Regions from separate parts of the Undibacterium sp. WLHG33 genome, predicted to be linked through region 2. Evidence: predicted binding sites of a transcription regulator. Region 2 holds the regulator's gene; each other region holds the start of a gene.
The links. Region 2 encodes sigma-54, which starts transcription at its own class of promoters, with help from an activator protein. Its sites were predicted from a motif close to TGGCANGNAANCTGCTTT; they were not measured.

Region 1 (7,401 bases), 290 kb from region 2:
GCATTTTTTAATTCAGAAGGAAATCTGATCCTCCGGTCGAATACGATACTGGCGCAATTAGACGACCGTGACCTCGCAGAGGTGAGCGGTTATTTGTATGAAAACAAGCGGCTGCTGAATGATGACGAGTTCATGGAATGGCTGGAGCAGACAAACCAGAGCAATAGCAACCCACAACTTATGTGGCATTATCAAGGAAAAAGCGACTACGCGATTCCTGTCGCAAAGAATGAACTCGCAGACTTAATGCTGACGCTGGGTTTCAAATCCTATCCTGCAGCTGACCATCCATCTGCATGATCGCTTTACGCACCTATTTGCGCTTGCGTTCTTCAGCCAACTCTTCTTTGTGCTGCTCTTTCCATTCCCGTTCGCGCGCATCAATCACTGATAATTCGTAGTATTGCGCATCCTTCTCATTTCTGGCGATATCAAGTTGCTGTATCGCTGCCGACCAACTGCCCTGAATCGCATAGGCTTCGGCCAGAGCGATATGTTGCAGGGCTTGTTTTCCCTGAGCGGCGTATACTTTGGCCAGCAAATTCTGAAGTTTCGCATCCTGCCGGTACATCACCAGCTGATCCCTCAGGTAGGTTCCGGCGGTCTCATATTTCTTGGCAGATAACAATGCCTCAACATATTGGTACACCAGCCCACGCGACAACGGTAACTGCTGTATTGCCTTTTCTGCAGTCGCTGCCGCCTGTTCAAACTGTTTGCTTCCCAACAGAATATCGATCTCCAGACTGGGGAACATGCTGCCGGTATTTAATGTATTTTTGTTCGCGTGCGATTTTTCCAGCCGGGTCCGCGCTTGTTCCAGTAAAACTCTGGCCTTCACAAAATCCATCTGTTTAAAAGCAGCAAATGCAAGTCCGTAAGCACCAGCAATTTTGTCCTCTTCTTTCTCAGATCTGATTTGCGTATCGAAAAATACTTTGGCATCCATCAGACCTTGTATGGTCGGATCCTGCAGCACACGTATGCGTGCCTTGGTCAGATAGAACTCCAGACTGTCGGCGCGCTGTCGGTAGCGCTGATCGAGCATTCTCGCCTGTATATCGGCGATACGCTCGCTGGTTAAAGGATGGCTGCGCAAATAGGCCGGGGCATTATCGGTGTAGTTACGCATCGAAGCTTGTAAGCGGCCAAAAAAACTGACCATGCCTGCCGTATCAAAACCACTGTCATTTAAAATCTGAAAACCAACCCGGTCTGCCTCACGCTCTGCTTCACGACTGAAATTGAGTTGACGCTGTATTGCCAGCCCCTGCCCCCCCATGGCTACAGCCATCGCCGCATCAGGACTGGTGCGCGCAGCAAGCACGGCCAGCGCCAGAGCGGCCAGCGGAATAAAAGAGTCAAATTTCTGACTCGTGAGCATGCGGGCGATGTGGCGTTGTGCGACATGTCCGATTTCATGCCCCATAACTGATGCCAGTTCGGACTCCGATTGCGCGGCCAAAATCAAGCCGGAGTGAAAGCCGATAAAACCACCCGGAAATGCAAATGCATTTAACACCGGATCACGTACCGCGAAAAACTCAAAATCATAGGTCGTCTCCCCCCTCGCATCAGGACGCGCTTCCAGCATCTTATTGCCTAACCGGTTCAGATAATCAGAAACAGGCCCATCTTCCATGAAATCCGGATCACGCCGGACACTGTTCATGATTTGTTCACCTAATTTGCGCTCCATGAGTGGCGATAATTCCTCACGGGAAGTGTCACCCAAAGTAGGTAAATTTTGCGCCTCTGCTGCTGGTGATGCGAACGGAACCGGCGATAATGCAACGAAAGCCAGCAAGCCGTAAGAGAACAGCTTTTTCTTCATGAGGTTCTTTTTTGATTCTGCGGTGCTATCATGACCCGCTGATGGAAACACTCCGAATATCTTCAACTTTTCACCCTAAATATGACTACTGAAGCCCCGAATTCCGGTCTGACACATTTTAACCAAACAGGTCAGGCACATATGGTCGACGTCGCAGAAAAAAAAGACACGCATCGTATTGCCATCGCGGCAGGGAATATACGAATGAAACCAGAGACGCTCGCCATTATTCAGCAAGGGTCTGCCAAAAAAGGCGATGTACTCGGGATCGCACGTATTGCGGCAATTATGGCAGCAAAACGAACCAGCGACCTGATCCCACTATGCCATCCACTGGCGCTGACCCGTGTCAACGTCGATTTTAACATTGCAGAAAAAACATCTTCGGTTGAATGTATTGTTCAGGTCGAAACCTTAGGAAAAACCGGCGTTGAAATGGAAGCGCTCACCGCCACGCAAATCGGCTTACTGACGATTTATGATATGTGCAAGGCAGTGGATCGTGGCATGGTGATCAGCGACGTCCGTGTACTTGAAAAACACGGTGGAAAGTCAGGCGATTGGGTGAGTCTGGCAGACCAACCGGTATAAGAGTCGCGATGCTCACGGCGCATCGCGCCTTGGCATATTCACAAAAACATCGCGATATCGCACATCAATATTGCCTTTTGCTTTCCAATAATCAAAATATTCGGGATAAAGATCTGGATGTAAGCGCTGCAAGGTTTGCATCATCCGTTCTGCTTTTTTGGGAGAACCATTCAGGACATAAATCTCAGCCATTTTATTTAAGATATGCACAAAGCCGAAACGAGGAGTCCAATGCTCTGCATAGGCGATTGTCTCTGCGGACATACCTTCTGCTGGCTCTGTCTTCATTAACTTAAAATAAGCGAAAAACTGTGGAAAGAGAGTGAACTCAGGCTGTTCCAACGCATGCAAATCGACCTTGGTACCTGACTGTTCCCATCGCAGAACGTTAAATCCTTTCACCACGCGCTGATAATCCCAGGTGACGGCTCCCATGAAAAAGACTGCCAACGCCACAACCGGAGTAATCAGTGCTTTCGGAAGCATAACGCCCCCTTCCGGCCAGCGCATCTGATGTAACATGCCCATCAATATCGCCGTCGGGAACAACACGTATCCATACCATAGAGGAAACTCAACCAGACTGTGAACAAACACCCCAATCAGACACAGAACAGCAAACTGTCTCGCTGACGTCTTTACCGGTTGCAGACCAGCGCGATAAAACCACCAGGCCAGACCGACAAAAACCAACACCGTCAAAGGCCAGCCTAATTCCGCAGCAAAATTCAGCACAATGTTATGCGCATGCTCAGCATAAGTGGACGACGGAAAATCTGCCGCAATACTCACCTGTGCCGGACCAAAGCCACTCCAGCCAACACCAGACCAAGGATGATGAGCCGCCATTGACCAGGCTTGCCTCCATAAACCCATGCGCTCGGATCTGCCGCCGACATGCTCCGCTACTGAGCCACCTGAGAAACCGAAATGACTGATGATGAAAGACAAGCTAAACACCATCAGAAAATAGACCACTGGCAATAATATTAAAATCACCTTAGGTATCTGTTGACCGTTTTCTGCAATCTGCGTCTTCCAGATATAGAAACAAAACAGCGGCAGAATGATCCAGCCAATTCTCGATTGCGTCAACACTAAGCCAATGATCAGTACGCCAGTGCCTGCGACAGCCAATCCCTTGCTTATTTTCATTCTGCTATACAAGAACCATGTCGATGCAAGCGCAAAACAGAGCATGAGCGCCAACTGATTAGGCTGCGCGACATTCGCGTACGGACGGGGGAAAAAGACCGCTTTAGGGATGAACATCACCAGCGTGTCGATATGCAAACCAGTCACTTGTACAATCTGCATCGCAACGGAGAGCAATCCTGCGATAAGGTAAGCATAAGCAAACGCGAAGCATAATTTTTCCGCCAGTTCTCTTTCTGCAGATAAAGAAGCTCCGACAGAATAAGCAAAAGGAAGTAAAAGCAAATACAAAGAAGGAATCAACAAGTCTTCAATATCCTGCGAATTCCCGAAAAAAAACTGGCAAAAAATAGCGACTACAATGCCCGTGCTGATCAGGCATAGTCCACTGAAACGCAGCTTCAGTTGCTCATTCAAAGATAAACTGAATATGGTCAACAACAGGCCAAGAATGACAATGGCATCCTGATAAAACGTGCGTAAAGGATGTATATGAATTGGCAACAGGTAAGAAAAAGCGATACTCATCCCGAGAATCGCATAATTAATATTATTTTTATTTGACATTAGCGTCCCTGGAACCAGGCTTCAGTTTCAGCCAGACATGAAGTCTGCCGCATCTATAAATGCGATGCGACCTAACGAGCCCCGGCCTTTGAAAGAAAAATTAACTACTTCACAAATGTGAGAATCAGAAAAAGCCGTCTTTCTTCAAGAAAAACAAAGGCTTCGCTGTGCTGCTATCAATGACGACCAACCAATCGGTACCACGGCTTAATACTGGTAAAAATTTTGCATTAGCAATTGTATGACCAGTCTTGTTCAGTTGACGCTCTATTTCGAGCTTACTTTCCGGATATTTTTTAATTAAGGTATCAAGGGTTCTGGCAACGCTCAAAACCTTGGTCTGAGAGTCAGCATAAGGTTGCCAAAAAGAAGGTCTGGTACCAATGTCATAGCCCGAAAAAGCGCGGAAAGCAGCATCAGATTTTTCGACTGCATCTTTATAATCGCGGACACCCAATAATACAGGCCCTGTCAGAGACAGACTGCGCATATCCGCACGTGCCTGAGGCAACTCATTGATATCAACATCATTCGCCGTCACGACACGAAACTGCGAACCTTCAAAGACCATCGCAACCGGGCGTGCGATATAGACCACGTGAGCGCCGTAGGTCAGGCCTGACACCTGCAAAATACTGATCACAAGAATATCACGTAACAACTCTGCTTTTTTCTTCTTTTGATCAAACGCCACGAATGTCAGTAATGGCCCCAAAACAATATCGACAGAAATCACTATCCATATCAGCTGCATCCCTCCACAGATATCTGCGTATTGACCGGGATACCACAAAAATAAAATAGTTCCAGCGACCATAGTGGCAATGATGGCGGATACCAGTAAATGCAACCCTGATGCACGTAAGCGGAAAACTAATCCAGACATAATCAAGCTGCCAATAAACAAAAAAAAAGCACTCAGTGTGAATGCCTTTGGTTACAAGATTAAGAAAATACAACGATGACGATCATTGCGCAGCAATGGTCTTTCTCTGATATGGATTGTAAACTAATCCACCTCAATGCTGAGTATCTCAGACAGACAAAAATTGAGTTCAGACACAACAAAAATCAGGCTTCATCAACAGTAGCTTATTTACATGCCTGAGGCAGCCACTTCAATTCGATATCAGTACCAGCGCTGGCGCTGCAATCCCAGATTTTTCCACCATCCGGGGTTTTAAATACCAATTTCTTAGTTTCTGCCTGACCATAGGTCATTACAGAGGTGATACTTCCTTCTGGATAAGTACCCTGTACTGAGCTATTAATTTTTGAGTACTTACCAACCAGAGCAACATTAATCTGTTTTGCATCTGGATCTTTTTCCACTAAACCCGGCCATTCTTTATTTTCATACCCATAAACGGCGATCGGCCCCTTCACTCCCCCGATCAACTCGACAGCTTCCGCGACCTGAGCCCTCGTCGTGTAATCCAGGTATGAAGGTAATGCTATTGCGGCCAAAATACCGATAATTGCAACCACAATCATCAGTTCGATCAGGGTAAAACCTCTTTGAAACCGCTGTTTATACATGGCAATCTCTCGGCAAGAAACAACTCGAAAAAAAAGGTGCCGAAAACAGCACCTTTCATCAGACAGCAAAACACAAATTACTTACATGCTTGTGGCAACCACTTGATGTCAACAGTAGTACCAGCACCGGCACTTGTACAACTCCAAGTCTGACCACCATCCGTAGTTTTGAATTTAACCAGCTTGTCTTTAGCCTGACCAGCTGACATTGTCGCAACAGTAGTACCTGTTGGGAATGTACCGTCAACTGTTGCTGTCACAGCAGAATACTTACCTGTCAATGTTGCAACGATTTGTGTTGCAGTTGGATTAGCAGCAACCAACGAAGTAGGCCAAGCATTATTTTCGTAACCATAAGCGGACAACGGTGACTTCAAACCGCCAAGCAACTCAACTGCCTCAGAAACCTGAGCGCGTGTTGTGTAATCATTGTATGCAGGCAACGCCACTGCAGCCAGAATACCGATAATCGCGACAACGATCATCAATTCGATCAAAGTAAAACCTTGTTGTACTTTTTTAACCAATTTCATAGATTTCATATTAGTTCTCCGGATAACAATTAAAAAAAAGACCCTGCGATTTCTCACAGCAAACTGTGTGCCAGCTATTTAACATTAAGTCACACAAGGCAATTCCTGTTGATATGAGTCAAATACATCTAAAAAAGTGACGCCAAATGTCAATGCATGACATTTTTTGTCAATTAATTAAACTAAAAACACGAGCAATTTATTTTTATGACAACTAAATATCAAATTGCATATGTGTGCCACTGATATCAATCACGTCCCCCTGCTGCAGCACATGAGGCTGGTCTGACAGTAATAGCCCATTCACCTTTGGAAATTCTTTTCCTTCTACATGCCGGACAATATACCGGTCAGCTTGTCTTGCGATGGCGATGACTTGCGCCCCCGGACTACCAACCGTCGTCACGGCTTTTGTCAGCAACAGCTCTTTACCAGCATTGGCGCCGTTGAGCACTTTTATCTTAGCCGGAGCCTGCTGCCCTGAAACCGCGGAAGAGACTGGCGTGACCTGAGCGCTCTTTTCTACCTGAAAGCGCAGTTTGTACTTGCCAATATCGATAACATCATCGTGCTGAAGTAGATGCTTCTTGACTGGCTGATTATTAACCAGAGTGCCATTGGTACTACCCAGGTCAAGAACAAAAGAACCATTCGGTGTAGTATCAATCGCTGCATGTTGACCACTGACTGTCAGGTGATCGATAACTATATCGTTCCCGACGCGTCGACCTATCGTAATACGGGATTTGTTTATACTGACTTCTTGCTGCACCAACCCATTAAAGGTGACGATGATCTTCGCCATACATCCTCTCACTTATTCAATTTTCCAAAGATTGCCGGAATAACAGCTTTTGAATCCAGGACGGACTATGTACCGCCTTTAACCTGAACAAAACAACCGATATGTTATCGAAACCACCCTCGATGTTTGCAGAATCAACCAATGCTCTGCAGCAGACAGATAAATCATCTGCATATCGCTGTAACATTGCGTGAATCTGGTGATCATCAAGCAAGTCTGTCAATCCGTCAGAGCAAAGCATATAAATATCAGAATCTTCTGACTGATGAACACTCAGGTCAATTTCGATGTTGTCCTGAATACCTACGGCTCGCGTAATCAAATTTTTGATTGATGAAAAACGTGCCTGGGCTTCTGTAATTAAGCCAGCATTGATC
Region 2 (7,401 bases):
ACCGGTGCGCAAAGAAATACTGGTCGAGTTGCCAAACAATTTTGCCAGACCGGCAATCAGCAGCAGCTTGACAACCATTGGCACAATAAACAGCAACAACACTAACCACAGATGATCAACCACCAGCCGCCAATTCAGCAGCATGCCGACGGTGATAAAAAACAGCCCCAGCAGCACATCGCGGAAAGGCTTGATATCCTCCTCGACCTGAAGGCGGTACTCGGTTTCAGAAATCAGCATCCCTGCCACAAACGCCCCCAGCGCCATCGACAGTCCAGCCTGTTCGGTCAGCCATGCAGCCCCCAGCGTGATCAGCAACAGGTTGAGCATAAATAACTCTTGCGAACGCTGCTTCGCGACCACCCGGAACCAGGCGCGTATCAGTTTTTGTCCGGCAACCTGTAATACGAGCAGGACCAGGATTGCCTTCGCACTTGCCCACGCCAGGTTTTGCAGCAGATCAGAGGAATGTGATGCCAGCGCCGGAATCAGGATCAGCAGCGGCACCACCGCCAGATCCTGAAACAACAGGATGCTGATAATCTGCCGCCCGTGCAAACTTTCCAGCTCCAGGCGCTCCGTCAGCATTTTGGAAACGATCGCTGTCGATGACATCGCCAGTGCACCGCCTAAGGCAAAAGCGGCCTCCCAACCAATCTGAAAATACTGCGGCAACCAGATGCTGGCCAGTCGGGCGGCGACCAGGCTGACCGCAATCGTCATGACTACCTGCGCCATGCCCAGACCGAATACCGCCTTGCGCATCGTCATCAGCTTGGGCAAAGAGAATTCCAGCCCTATGGAAAACATCAGAAACACCACGCCAAACTCGGCAAGTTCGTGCGTGACCGCGCCATCGTCGGCAAACCCCAGACCAAACGGACCTATCAGCACGCCGACAACGAGATAACCCAGTATTGGCGGCAGTTGCCACAGACGAAAAACAACAACCCCGAGAACCGCGGCAGCTAACAGAGACAGTGTCGTATCGAGCGCATTCATAGAGGATATTATTGCCGATTTATGCTGAAGTTTTCGTCATATTCAATGAACAATGTGCACGGAATATGCATTTCGTTACGTCTGGCAGAGTTTTTGCTTACAGGATTTCGTTTATACTTCGGACATGAATGATCTGAACGCAACCCCATTTAACGAGACGACAGCAAATGATGCGTCCTCGACCGCCGCGCAACGTGCGGTGCAACTGGCATCAGCAACTCTGCAAATTGAAGCAGACGCACTGATTGCCTTACAAAACAGGCTCAACAGCGACGATGCCACAAATTTCTCTGTTGCAGTCAGAATGTTACTTTCATGCAATGGGCGTGTTGTCGTTTCGGGTATAGGCAAATCCGGTCATATCGCCCGCAAGATTTCCGCCACCTTCGCCTCCACCGGCACACCATCGTTTTTTATCCATCCTGCAGAAGCGGCGCATGGTGATCTGGGTATGGTAACCAAGCATGATGTCTTCATTGCCATCTCTTATTCCGGTGAGGCCGCAGAACTCATCGCGATCCTGCCTATCATTAAACGCCTTGGCGTCAAACTGATTTCACTGACAGGCAATCCGCAATCGAGTCTGGCGAAACTAGCCGATGTGCATCTGAATCTGCACGTCGATAAAGAAGCCTGCCCGCTGAATCTTGCGCCGACAGCCAGTACCACGGTCACCCTTGCTTTAGGCGATGCGCTGGCAGTCGCCGTACTCGATGCCCGCGGCTTCCGCGAAGAGGATTTCGCCCGTTCCCACCCGGGTGGCGCACTGGGTCGCCGTCTGCTGACCTATGTCAAAGATGTGATGCGTACCGGTGACGCGATTCCCTGCGTGACACCCGATACGAAACTGACCACGGCACTGCTGGAGATCACCAAAAAAGGAATGGCGATGACCGCAGTGATTGATGCCGAGCGTCATATCGTCGGCGTTTTCACCGATGGTGATTTGCGCCGCCTGATGGAAGACGTCAGAGATTTCACGCAAATCCGCATCGCGGATGTCATGCACAAAAATCCACGCAGCATACGCGCCGAACAACTGGCGGTCGAAGCTGTCGAAGTGATGGAAACCTATCGCATTAATCAGCTGCTGGTCACAGATGAACATGGCAAACTGGCTGGTGCATTACATATTCACGATCTGACCAGAGCCAAGGTGATTTAATGTCTGACGCGATCATAAGAGCAGCAAAAATCAGACTGATGATCTTTGATGTGGACGGTATTCTGACCGATGGCAGCCTGCATTTCGGTGCGGATGGCGAAACGCTGAAAACATTCAATGTGCTGGATGGACAGGGCATACGGTTGCTGCAAAACGCTGGCATTGCCACGGCCATTATCAGTGCCCGGCAATCGCCGATCGTCGCGCGGCGCGCCGCTGATCTGGGCATCACCTATGTGCGTCAGGGCATCCATGACAAAAAAACGGCATTTTTGCATCTGCTGCAAGAGTTGAATATACCGGCAGACGAATGTGGCTTCATCGGCGATGATGTGATCGACCTGCCGGTTCTGACCCGTGTCGGCTTCGCCGCCAGCGTACCTAACGGTCATGCAGAAGTGCGCCAACGCGTCCATCACGTGACGACGGCCAGCGGCGGCAAAGGTGCAGCCAGGGAAGTCTGCGATTTCATATTGCGAGCGCAAAACAAGTACGACAGCGTTCTGGCAGAATACCTCGCATGAAGGCACAAATCACTATCGACCGCGCACGCACCTGGATGGCTATCGCTGCTGTCGGTCTCCTTGCACTTAGCAGTTTCTGGCTGTACGACACAGTACGTCGTCAGGGCGCCGATGATTACAACCGGACCTCAGCGCGTCAGGAACCGGATTATTACGTCGAGAATTTTAATTTCATCAAACTCTCGAATAACGGCAAGGCAAATTATCACGTGACCGGACAAAGCCTGGTGCATTTACCGCGCACGGATCAGTACGATATCAAAGAGCCGCGCATCAGCAGCTTCGATACGCAGCGCACACCGATCACGATTAATGCAGCGCGTGCGGTTGTGGAACAGAAATCTGAGGTGCTGTCCCCAAAACGTACCGAAGATGTGGTGCATCTTTATGATCAGGTAAGAGTAGAGAGGCCACAAGGAATCAACTCCAGTTTTATGCGGGTAGAAACAGAATATCTGCAGTTACTGCCGGACTCCGACATCGTCAGGACGGACCAACGCATCAGACTGATCACGGATAACGGCGAAACCGATGCGACCGGTATGATCGCGAACAATGCGAATCAGGAATTGCGTCTGCTCAGTAAAGTGCATGCACGCCTGTTCAAACATAAATGAAAAAACATTCATCAACAACACAGACAAGACAGAGAGTAAACATGCGCCCCGAAAAAAAAACAGTGCATCTTGCGTTGAGCTCATGGATGTTAGCCCTGATGGCTTTACTGTCCGTATCCAGCGTTCACGCTGAAAAAGCAGACAGTCTCAAAGAAATGACGATAGAAGCAGACCAGTTTTTAAATAATGGCAAGACCAATGTCAGTACGTTTTCAGGTGATGTCGTGGTCGTCCGCGGCACACTGAAAGTCAGAGCAGAAAAAGCTGTTGTTACAAAAAGTGCCGATGAATTCCAGCATGTTGTACTGACCGCCAAACCTGGCGCAAAAATCACGTTTCGTCAGAAGCGCGACGGCGGGCCAGATCTTTGGGTGGAAGGCGAATCCGAAAAAGCGGAATACGATGAAAAAACAGAATTCGTAAAATTCCTGTTCAGGGCACAAATACGCTATCTCGACGGAAACAAAGTCACACAGCAACAAGAAGGAGAATTCCTTTCCTACGATAGTAAAAATGATGTCTTTGTCGGCGTCAATTCCAGCTCAGGTCAGGCAGTGTCAGGAGGCGGTCGCATCAAAACCACGATACAACCAAGAACTGAGAAACAGGCAAATTAAGATGGCATCAAAAGACAGCACGCTGACCGTCAAAGGTCTGCAAAAACGCTACGGTGCGCGACAAGTTGTGCGCGATGTATCGCTGCTGGTAAAAAGCGGCGAAGTCGTCGGGCTGCTGGGACCAAACGGCGCAGGTAAAACCACCTCTTTTTACATGATCGTCGGGCTGGTACCTTCCGACGCCGGCGAAATCAATATCGACGATACGAATGTTTCGGATTTACCGATACATCAGCGTGCTGTCCTCGGTCTGTCGTATCTGCCTCAGGAAGCATCAGTGTTTCGTAAACTGACGGTCGAAGAAAATATCCGCGCTGTACTAGAACTGCAAAAAGACAAAGACGGAAAATTTTTATCCGAGAAAAAAATCCGGCAACGTCTGGACAGCTTGCTGACCGATCTGCAGATAGAAAAAATCCGTGACAGTCAGGCGCTGGCTTTATCGGGCGGTGAACGACGTCGCGTCGAAATTGCGCGTGCACTCGCGACGAACCCGCGTTTTGTTCTGCTCGATGAACCTTTTGCCGGAGTCGATCCGATTGCAGTGATTGAGATTCAACGCATCGTCCGCTTCCTGAAAGAACGCGGTATCGGTGTGCTGATCACCGATCATAATGTCCGCGAAACGCTGGGTATCTGTGACCATGCCTACATCATCAATCAAGGCTCGGTATTAGCCAGCGGCAAACCCGACGACATCATTCAGAATGAGTCTGTGCGACGCGTCTATCTGGGAGAACATTTCCGGATGTAACGGGACGCATTATGAAACAAAGCCTGCAACTACGTACTTCTCAGCATCTTGCGCTGACGCCTCAACTGCAGCAATCGATACGGCTGTTGCAACTGTCAACGCTGGAACTGCATCAGGAACTGGAAACGCTGCTGATAGAAAATCCTATGCTGGAGCGTGTCGATGATCCTATGGATAATGCGGTCCGCCTGCTGGCGGATGGCGCCATCAACAATACAAGTACGACGCCGGATGCAGGCATGGAAAGCATCACTCCTTCTGAAAGCGCCGCGCCACAAGAAGCTGCTGTCGAAGCTGATGTGCCGGTCAACGACAGCATCAGTGCCAACGAAGAAGAGTGGAGTTTTAACGATGCGCCTTCCGGTGCAGCTAACGCCGATGAAGATGAAGGCAGGCCTCAGCTCGAATCTGCCCACATCAGCCTGCGTGACTATCTGCTGGAACAAATGCGCCTCACGCTCAGGGAAGCACGCGACCGCGCATTGCTGGAACTGATCATCGACACACTCGATGATAACGGCTACCTGACAGAAAGTCTGGAAGAAATTCACGCTGGTCTGCCACTCGAATTATTAATAGACGAAGAGGAATTATCGTTCGCGCTGAAGATGCTGCAGAGTTTTGATCCGCCGGGTGTCGGTGCGCGAAACTTATCAGAGTGTCTCGCGATACAGATCAGGCGCATGCCGAAAATTCCTTTTGTTACCCGCCGTCTTGCACTGGCACTGGTGGAAACACAGCTGACTTTGTTTGCACAAAGAGACTTCACAAAATTAAAAAAAATATTCGACTGCGATGATGAAGATTTGCGCGAAGCGCAGGCAGTCATACGGCAATGCGAACCACGGCCAGGTATCACATTTGCCACCAGCAGCTCAGACTATGCAGTACCGGATGTGATCGTCAGAAAAAATGGTAATGGCTGGCAAGTGTTACTGAATCAGGATGTGATGCCGAAACTGCGCGTGAGCAGTATGTACGCCAACATCATGCGGCAGAACCGCGGCGAAACAGGACTTGGAACCCAGTTACAGGAAGCACGCTGGCTGATCAAAAATATGCGTCAGCGCTTCGAAACAATCTTACGGGTGTCACAAGCGATAGTTGAAAGACAACGTAATTTTTTTGCGCATGGTGCTGTTGCGATGCGCCCTCTTGTTTTGCGCGAAATAGCTGATACACTGGGTCTGCACGAGAGCACTATTTCTCGTGTGACGACTCAGAAATACATGCTGACCCCGCATGGGATGTTTGAGTTGAAATATTTTTTCGGCAGCCATGTTGCGACGGAAACAGGGGGTGAAGCCTCTTCCACCGCGATACGTGCACTCATCAAGCAGTTGATAGGAGCAGAAGACCAGAAAAGCCCACTCTCTGATAGCAAAATCGCAGACATGCTGGGTGAACAGGGCATGGTAATTGCCCGACGGACCGTAGCCAAATACCGTGAAGCCCTGAAAATACCGCCAGTCAGTTTGCGAAAATCTTTGTAAGCAGTCCTTGTAATCACGGTTTGAATTGCTATATATGATTTAGCTCAACGCCGTAAAATCAAAATGAGCTTATTGTTATTAGCAAGCAATATCACTAAAGGAGCACAGTATGAATCTCACCATCAGTGGACATCACGTTGAAGTCACTCCTGCCATTCGTGAATATGTACATACCAAGCTGGAACGTATCCGGCGTCACTTTGATCAGGTCATTGATCTGACCGTCACGCTGACCGTCGACAAGCTGAGCGAAAAAGAGAAACGACATAAAGCCGACATTGACCTGCATATCAGTGGTAAAAATATTCACGTTGAAAGTCTGGCGCATGATTTATACGCTGCGATTGATACACTGATTGATAAACTGGATCGTCAGGTGATCAAGCATAAAGATAAAGTTCAGGGTCACGATCGCGATGCGATCAAACATATCCCTGATCCGGCATCGGCATAATCGCCCGCCTCCCGTTATTTACGGAACACGAAAACAAGGACGCCAACAGCGTCCTTTTTTGTTATCTGTTTTTTGTTATTTTTGTCGTACTGACGAAGTGCAAACAGGAATAAAATGATTGCCCTGTCACGACTATGTTAATGGTATCTACATGAGCGAATACGTAATCACTTCCGTTAAAAATCAGATCGGCTACATCACTCTCGACCGTCCGAAAGCATTGAACTCTCTGTCACTGGAGATGGTGCGCGCACTCACCGCCACATTATTGGCGTGGCGCGACGATACAACTATCCGTGCCGTATTCATACACAGCAGCAGTGAAAAAGCATTTTGTGCCGGTGGCGACATCCGCTTTTTCTATGACGTCGGCACCGCTACGCCAACTGGTGACAGCGCCCTGCTCGAAGATTTTTTTACCGAAGAATATGCGTTAAATCATTTGATACATTTTTACCCTAAGCCCTACATCGCGTTGATGAATGGTGTGGTGATGGGTGGCGGTATGGGCATTGCGCAGGCAGGTGAAAATTGCCGTCTGCGTATCGTGACCGAACGTACCAAAATGGCGATGCCGGAAGTGAACATCGGTTTATTTCCCGATGTCGGCGGTAGTTATTTCCTGTCGCGAACACCGGGTGAAATCGGTACTTATCTCGGTCTGACTGGCGATATCATTGCCGCTGCCGATGCCTTATATGCAGGCCTCGCTGACGTCTATATCCCAACATCTGAACTGCCAGCATTACTGACGATGCTGGAGCATACCGAAGCG
Region 3 (7,401 bases), 150 kb from region 2:
CAATGAAACCGAATTACGCAAGAATTTGCAGCAGACGGATCTGATCCGCACCGGTGGCTTGCGTTGTTTTTACCTTGACGACAGCATCAGTCAGGGAGTTTGTTATGTTAATGGCGAACGTTATGAATTTGGCGCGGCTTCCCGCGCCACGGTGCTGGCACTCTGCAACAACGATAGTCTCAGCCTCGCTGCGTTGGAACCAGGATTGCAGCACGCCGTTTTCGTTAAAGCGCTGCTGCAATGGGTGAACGACGGCTATTGGTATTTCTGAGCTGTGCATGCAGAGCAACACAGGAAATGAGTGTTGTTTCTAAAAAAGAATCTCAGTATTGATGCGGATAACAGCCGTATTCTGGTCTGTAAGCCACATCAATACTGAGACTGATGAATGAGCAATCAGCGCAACCGGCCGATGTAGGTCTGATCGACGACGGAGTTCTGATCAAGTGGCGGCAACTCTGTCGCACCCACGGATGGTGCTGCAGCGACCAGATTAACCGGGACGCCGGGTGTTGTTATCGCTGGCGTTTTGGGACGTATTTTTAAGCCTTCAAGTTTCCCTATCAGTGGCACCGGTTCGGTCACGACAAACAGACCCTGTTCGCCAAAATAGATGTCGTTCAGTTTGACGGCGATGTCGTGCAGATCAGTATTGGGCGATTGCAAAGCCAGATCGAGAATATAACGGCAATAAACCGGATCAATACGCATGTATTCAATGTCGATCACCCGTTCATTCTGACGCCGCAAAATAACGTGCATCCGCGCCATCAGAGAAAATGCCAGATTGTCGGAAAGGGCCGCAGTCATAATACATGCTCCCCATGCAGTTCCAGATCCAGCCCCTCTCTTTCCTGTTCCGGTTTCACACGCAAACCCGTGAGCAGACGCACGATAAAGAGAATGACTGCCGTCATGACACCAGAATAGACGACCGTCACCGCGACCCCGAATGCCTGATTGCTGAGGCTGCTTTCAACACCGCCTATACTTTTGAGGGCAAATACACCTGTGAGTAAGGCGCCAACGATACCGCCTATCGCGTGTACACCGAACACATCCAGAGAGTCATCGTACCCCCCCATTGCTTTGAGAGAGGTTGCTCCCCAATAGCAGGCAACACCAGCCACCGCACCGATCACGAATGCTCCGGTCACATCGACAAAACCCGAGGCAGGGGTGATTGCAACCAGACCAGCAACAGCGCCGGAAACAATACCGAGCACAGATGGCTTACCACGGCGCAGCCACTCAACGCACATCCAGGCCAAAGCAGATACGGCGGCAGCGAGTTGTGTCACCAGCATCGCATAGCCCGCACGACCATCTGCTGCGCCGGCAGATCCGGCATTAAAGCCAAACCAGCCTACCCATAATAGTGCTGCGCCGATGACGGTCAGAATCAGATTATGTGGTGGCATCGGCTCCTTGCCGAAACCGCTGCGTCTGCCGATGATCATGGCAGCAACCAGACCTGACACTCCCGCATTGATGTGGACCACCGTACCGCCCGCAAAATCGAGGACGCCGCGCGCAGCCAGCCAGCCGGTCGGCTCCCATACCCAGTGCGCAACAGGAACATAGACGATCAGTGACCAGAGCGTGATGAAGAGCAGAAATGCGGAGAACTTCATCCTTTCTGCAAATGCACCGGTAATCAGGGCGGGCGTGATGATTGCAAATGTCATCTGAAACATCATGAACACACTTTCCGGTATTGTCGGTGCAACATGATGCACTGTCAGCTGGCCTGCATCTTTCAGAAATACCATACCGTGCAACAGTAGCCGGTCAAGGCTACCCAGATACGGTGTGGCTGGCGTGAATACCAGGCTGTAACCCAGAACGACCCAGATAATCGTGACGATACAGGTGGTGGCGACACTATGCGCGACGGTTGCCAGCGCATTTTTTTTGCGGACCATGCCGGCATAAAACAAAGCCAGACCTGGAATGGTCATCAGCAGCACCAGCGCTGTTGATGTCAGCATCCACGCGGTATCACCTGCACTGATGGTGGCTGCATTGACGAGCGTCGGCGTTGTCATCGGTGCCGGTGGCAAGGAGGTTGTTACTGCTGGCTCCGCTTGTGCCAGCGGTACTGCCGGGGTGCTGATATCGGCAGTACCGGATACCGGAGCCGGATTGCTGTTTTGTCCGAAAGCTGGCGCTGAGCCCAGACAAAACAGTAAGCTGAACAGGATGAAAGGTGTTGACAGAGAATGTATTTTCATCAGAGATCCTTAGTCTAAACGCATCATGAATTGCCACTACCCTGTGTGCAGCGCAGCATAATTCATGCCACATCTTTAACGTTAAGACGGAGACTGAGGGCGGGAGCGCTCTGGAGAAGAGATTGACTGCGCCGGCTTGCTGAGCCTGGCAGCGCTGTTTTTGCACCAAATCAAGACCCGTCTGTAAGAAAACGGAGCATTGAGCGCCAGCGAGGCAAACTCGATAAAAAACGCCAGTGTCTTCTGACTGTGGTGTCAGGAGAGCACTGGCGTCTGGTGTTATGTCCGGCGTTATACCGGGGATATTTATTCAGTCACTGGGTCAGGCAAGGCGATCTGATTATCGGTACTGAACTGGTAATCCCGGAATACATGTTCCGCGCTCAGGATCTGATAAGTACCATCCGGCAGTTTGCGAGTGGTATCTTTCAGGCGGTATGTGGTCTGACCGCAAGTCCAGCAATTGAAGTTACGCATATGGGTGCACAGACAGGTCTTGTCCATGACCGAGATTTTTTTTGCATCCGGGTGCAGGGCAACTTCGCGGTTGTACGAAGTGATGTACGCACAATTTCCATTCGCATCCAGCAGATAACCATACGATTCGCAGCCCGGGCGGATACCATCACCGATGGCTGGCGTATTTTTCAGCATACGCATGGGGTAGCCGGTCGGAGAAATATGATTGACTTCGATATCGTCTTCGTCGGCTTTGAAGTATTCCTGCTTCACATTATCCGGCAGACCACATTCTTTGGTTACCGTGAAACGGGTTGCAACCTGTACTGCGGAGGCGCCGTTTTCGAGAAAAGATACTGCATCGCTGCCTGTGAAAATACCACCTGCCGCAATGATAGGAATATCCAGTTGTTCTGCTTTCAGATATTCAGAAACCTCGGTCACAATCGTCTGTAAATCGAATGTGGCCCAGTCATCGCCGAAACCGAGATGACCACCAGCCAGCGGACCTTCAACGATCACATAATCCGGCAGACGGTCCAATTTTGCATTTTTACGCAGGAATAACTGTAAGGCGCGTACCGATGACACAATGATGCCCAGCTTGGCATCGCGGAAACGCGGGTGATCTGCTATCAGACCAAAGGAACTCAGATGCAGACCAGCGCTCAGCGTAATACCGTCAATACCCGCATCCAGAGCGGCTTCCAGACGCACTTTCAGGGTTTCGCGCGGACCGTTCATGGTCAGTTTTTCCATGCAGTTCACAAAGATCATACCCGGGCCTTGTTTGGCCTCCATGGTACGGCCAATGTGCAGACGTGTCGCCGCTGCCAGATCCTCAAGATTGAATTTGATGTTTGTCTTATCGGAATTGTTGATGTTGTATTTGTAGAATTTGGTTTTTTCCTTGATGTAGCTGGTTCCGAAGCGGCGATCCGACACATCATGCACCAAGGCGTCAGAAATATGTCCGATACCACCGAGGCGTGCCGCGACCAATGCCAGTTCAGCAGTGGAAATATCGACACCCATCCCACCTATCACGATAGGAACCAGTTCATCTTTGCCTAACTTCAGGCGGAAATCATCTACTCGTTTCATTGCAATCCTTGACACATTGAGCTGTAAGTCGCACCCGATGGCGAAATCTCGTTACTGAGTGAGGCCGTTATTCAACATAAGTTTGTCAAATATGTTCACAAAGCTATTTTAAAAATAACAGCGCCCCAGATTGTAAGCTAGGCTAGCTATGCGCTGTGAATAATTTCGCCTTGTCATTATCCGAATTTTTGCCTAAAAAAGCGGCAATTTTCAATCGGAAAAAATTGCTATTCGCATCATTTTTATAATTTTGCATACAGCTAGACGACAAAGGGAGGGAAATAATCCTAGTTAAGCAATTTTCTCTGATGCGGACTTTGGTCAAAATGTTATTTTTCCTGTTTTATGCTCCCGGAAAATAACTACAGTGAGCAATATTTTTTTGCTGCCAGTTGATATCCCTCAAATTTGTTTTTGCGTGACGTGGCGTTATTGACGTCTCAATGTGCCTGATGACTGTGTCAGGCACATGACAATCACTGCTTACTCCCGTTATTGTCGCATTAGCTGACACTTCTTGCAGGCGGCGGCTAATGCGGCACGATAGTATCAGCGCAGATGCGCGGTGGCGTTACCTGATACTGACCCTGAGCAGTACCACCCATCCTGCTGTTCGGTATACGTGAGGCATTTCCGGTAAAAAACAATATCGGCCTGAGCTTTATTTCAGATGCGATTGACATCGTGATACACGACACGGAAATTTGCCAGTTCATTACCAGCGCATTTTTTTCCAGGCGGCTTGTTGTGATGGTGTCAGAAAAGTCCAGGCCAGAAAGCGGCTTCGTTTATTGCCTTGCCTCATGGCCACTTCCCTGACTTCCAATGCGTTGACGCGTCTGAGTGCAGCTTTCAGCACAGGTAAGTTTTCTGCTTTTGCTACCAGTGTCGTGAACCAGAAACATTGTCCCGGTATTTTTGCACTTTCGCTGATCATGCGCTCGATAAAAGCAGCTTCTCCGCCCGGACACCAAAGTTCCGCGTCGCGGCCCCCAAAATTCAGTATCGTTGCAGTTGCATCCGCAAGTTTTTCTTTTCCCAGATTATTCCATTTGCGCTGCGAGCCTGCCCGCGCTTCCGCCATGGATGTGTGAAAAGGTGGATTACACATACTGAGATCAAACCAGTCATCTTCACCGATGATGTTGTCAAAAATAGCGTCAGCTGATGGCTGCAATCGCAAATGGATCTTGCCTGCGATTGCTGGGTTCGCATCGAGTATACGTTGGACATTCGCCAGCGAATCCGGATTGATATCGGTCGCGGTGAAATGCCAGCCGTATTCACTGGCACCGATCAGAGGGTAAATGCCGTTAGCGCCGGTGCCGATATCGAGTACCGCCAACAGGTTTCTTTTCGGGCGCACACCTTTATTCGATGACGTCAGTAAGTCTGCCAGATGATGCAGATAATCGGCACGTCCCGGCACCGGTGGACAAAGCTGTTGTTCCGGAATATCCCAGTCATTAATCCCGTAATCACTTTTTAGCAGCGAGCGGTTCAGTGCTTTGACTGCCGCCGGATCAGCAAAATCGATACTGGATTCACCGTACCCATTCTGGATCACAAACGCTGCCAGTCCAGTGTCGGCCGCCATCAGCCGGCTGAAGTCATAGCGTCCCTGATGGCGATTGCGCGGATGCAGTTTGCCGGAATTCTGGCCGGGTTGTTGTCTGGCGGGACGGGGATGCGGGCGTGACATGTGTAGATGAAGCGGTGTGGTCGAGGAGGCATTGTTGCACAAACTGCGGCGAAATTACGACAGTGGTATTTTTTTAAAAAAATTACCACAGTTACTTGTAAACCTTGCCACTATACTTTGCATGGTTTTTCAATAACGAGATCAAGACATCATGAAAAAAATTCCTGCTATTGCGTCCATCATTATTGTGCTGATGCTGCTGTTAATTTTGAATCCTTTTGCAACAATACCGGCCGGGCATCGCGGTGTGTTAACGACATTTGGCAAGCCTTCGGATGAGGTGTACAGCGAGGGTATTCATTTTGTGTGGCCGATCGCGCAACGCTTGCATAAGGTCTCGGTCGCGATACAAAAAGGTGAAGGCGATGGTGATGCGGCGTCGAAAGATCTGCAAACTGTTCACACTAAAATTGCGATCAATTATCACGTCAGACCCGATGCTGTTGTCTCTGTATTCCGTGATCTCGGAAACGAGCCGGGCGAGCGCATCATTATTCCGAGTGTGCAGGAAGCGGTGAAGGCGGTGACGGCAAGATTCACTGCAGAAGAACTGATTTCTAAGCGTTCGCAAGTACGCGATGAAATTATCGTCGCCCTCAGAGAACGTATGGCCAGACACGGTCTGGTGGTGGATGAATTTTCTATCGTTAACTTTAATTTCAGTCGCACATTCAATGAAGCGATTGAAGCAAAAACGACCGCAGATCAGTTAAAGATGAAAGCGGAACGTGATTTACAGCGTATCGAAGTCGAGGCCAAACAGAAAGTGTCGCGTGCGCGTGCCGAAGCAGAGGCATTGGCCTTGCAACGTCAGCAGGTGACACCGGAGTTACTGCGTCTGCGCGAAACAGAAAATCAGGCGAAAGCGATAGAGAAGTGGGATGGTCGTCTGCCGACCACGACTGGTGGCGCGATTCCATTTTTGAACATCAATACTAACGGCAGCAATAAGTAAGCAATCTACATAAAAAAACCGTTGTCTGGTAATCGTGCCAGACAACGGTTTTTATTTATCACTACCACGGTGCTTACAGGTGCCGCAGAGCAGGCACCTGATTTTCCGGTAGAAATTATTGCGAGTTATTACGAGATACTGACTGCGCTGGTGCCACTGTTAACGGTGGCTGTGGTGATGCGGGCGATCACATCTGTCGGTGCCGTCATCGTACCGTTATTGACCAGCTTATTCACTTGCTTGAACTGCGCTACCAGTTTTCCCGGTGTTAATGTCACCACCGTGTATCCTTGCGCATCCGAATTGATGTACTTCATCCATTGATTATTTCCCAACGCTGCCAGTTGCTGCGCCAGACCCAGCAGACTGGTGTTGAAGTCGCTGTTCGTTTTCAACCCCGCCAGAATGGCCTGGACTGTGCCAGTCAGTGTTGCACCTTCAGGTACGCCTTTGGCTGTCAGCGCGCCTGTCAGTTGTACGCGAACCTGTTCCAGCAGACCATCAACCGTCGGCGCTGCTTTACCCATGGTGTAATCGAGCATATTGACGTTGATCGTGATCGTGCCGATATTCGGAACAGGAATGCTCAGCGGGTAAAAGATGATTTATAAGTGAAGAAAGAGTCAGAGCTGATACCGGCGCTGACCAGATCCACCATTGCCGGTGTGCCGCCGCCCGGCGCATCAAAATCGTCGTTGACGGTGCCGGCAAAGAAGCCGTGAATGTCGCCTGTCACAGAGACCACATTGCTGATTTTATTCGTCAGCAGATGTTGCATCAGCGCTTTACGCTCGCTGTTATAACCGTCCCACTGATCGCAGTTCAGCAAGAACTTCGTGAAGAACGATGACAGCGCTGCCTGTTGACCGGAAGCGATGACGAAGCTGGAATTTTGCTTGTTGGTCTGCACATCCGGTTTGATGTAACCAAAGGCGATGGTTTGAGCG

Region 1: ACOTSW_RS03135 (pilin) is a predicted target of sigma-54. The motif match lies at 6,275-6,292, and genes of this name have one in related genera.
Region 3: ACOTSW_RS01060 (ammonium transporter) is a predicted target of sigma-54. The motif match lies at 2,287-2,304, and genes of this name have one in related genera.

Annotation. Positions count from the first base shown of each region.
Region 1 covers NZ_CP186697.1:680,385-687,785, reverse strand. Annotated here, with positions in the region: gene ACOTSW_RS03165 (DUF2946 family protein) at 1-300, shown strand, start outside; gene ACOTSW_RS03160 (M48 family metalloprotease) at 314-1,834, opposite strand; gene moaC (cyclic pyranopterin monophosphate synthase MoaC) at 1,916-2,425, shown strand; gene ACOTSW_RS03150 (Wzy polymerase domain-containing protein) at 2,438-4,147, opposite strand; gene tfpZ (TfpX/TfpZ family type IV pilin accessory protein) at 4,272-5,033, opposite strand; gene ACOTSW_RS03140 (pilin) at 5,240-5,686, opposite strand; gene ACOTSW_RS03135 (pilin) at 5,764-6,228, opposite strand; gene ACOTSW_RS03130 (FHA domain-containing protein) at 6,434-7,024, opposite strand; gene ACOTSW_RS03125 (Stp1/IreP family PP2C-type Ser/Thr phosphatase) at 7,041-7,401, opposite strand, start outside.
Region 2 covers NZ_CP186697.1:391,450-398,850, reverse strand. Annotated here, with positions in the region: gene ACOTSW_RS01875 (monovalent cation:proton antiporter-2 (CPA2) family protein) at 1-1,002, opposite strand, end outside; gene ACOTSW_RS01870 (KpsF/GutQ family sugar-phosphate isomerase) at 1,127-2,167, shown strand; gene ACOTSW_RS01865 (KdsC family phosphatase) at 2,167-2,691, shown strand; gene lptC (LPS export ABC transporter periplasmic protein LptC) at 2,688-3,308, shown strand; gene lptA (lipopolysaccharide transport periplasmic protein LptA) at 3,350-3,925, shown strand; gene lptB (LPS export ABC transporter ATP-binding protein) at 3,927-4,679, shown strand; gene ACOTSW_RS01845 (RNA polymerase factor sigma-54) at 4,691-6,172, shown strand; gene hpf (ribosome hibernation-promoting factor, HPF/YfiA family) at 6,282-6,626, shown strand; gene ACOTSW_RS01835 (enoyl-CoA hydratase/isomerase family protein) at 6,778-7,401, shown strand, end outside.
Region 3 covers NZ_CP186697.1:241,071-248,471, forward strand. Annotated here, with positions in the region: gene ACOTSW_RS01050 (JmjC domain-containing protein) at 1-271, shown strand, start outside; gene ACOTSW_RS01055 (hypothetical protein) at 397-810, opposite strand; gene ACOTSW_RS01060 (ammonium transporter) at 807-2,234, opposite strand; gene ACOTSW_RS01065 (nitronate monooxygenase) at 2,541-3,797, opposite strand; gene rlmF (23S rRNA (adenine(1618)-N(6))-methyltransferase RlmF) at 4,513-5,499, opposite strand; gene ACOTSW_RS01075 (prohibitin family protein) at 5,651-6,454, shown strand; gene ACOTSW_RS01080 (hypothetical protein) at 6,583-6,996, opposite strand; gene ACOTSW_RS01085 (alkaline phosphatase D family protein) at 7,041-7,401, opposite strand, start outside.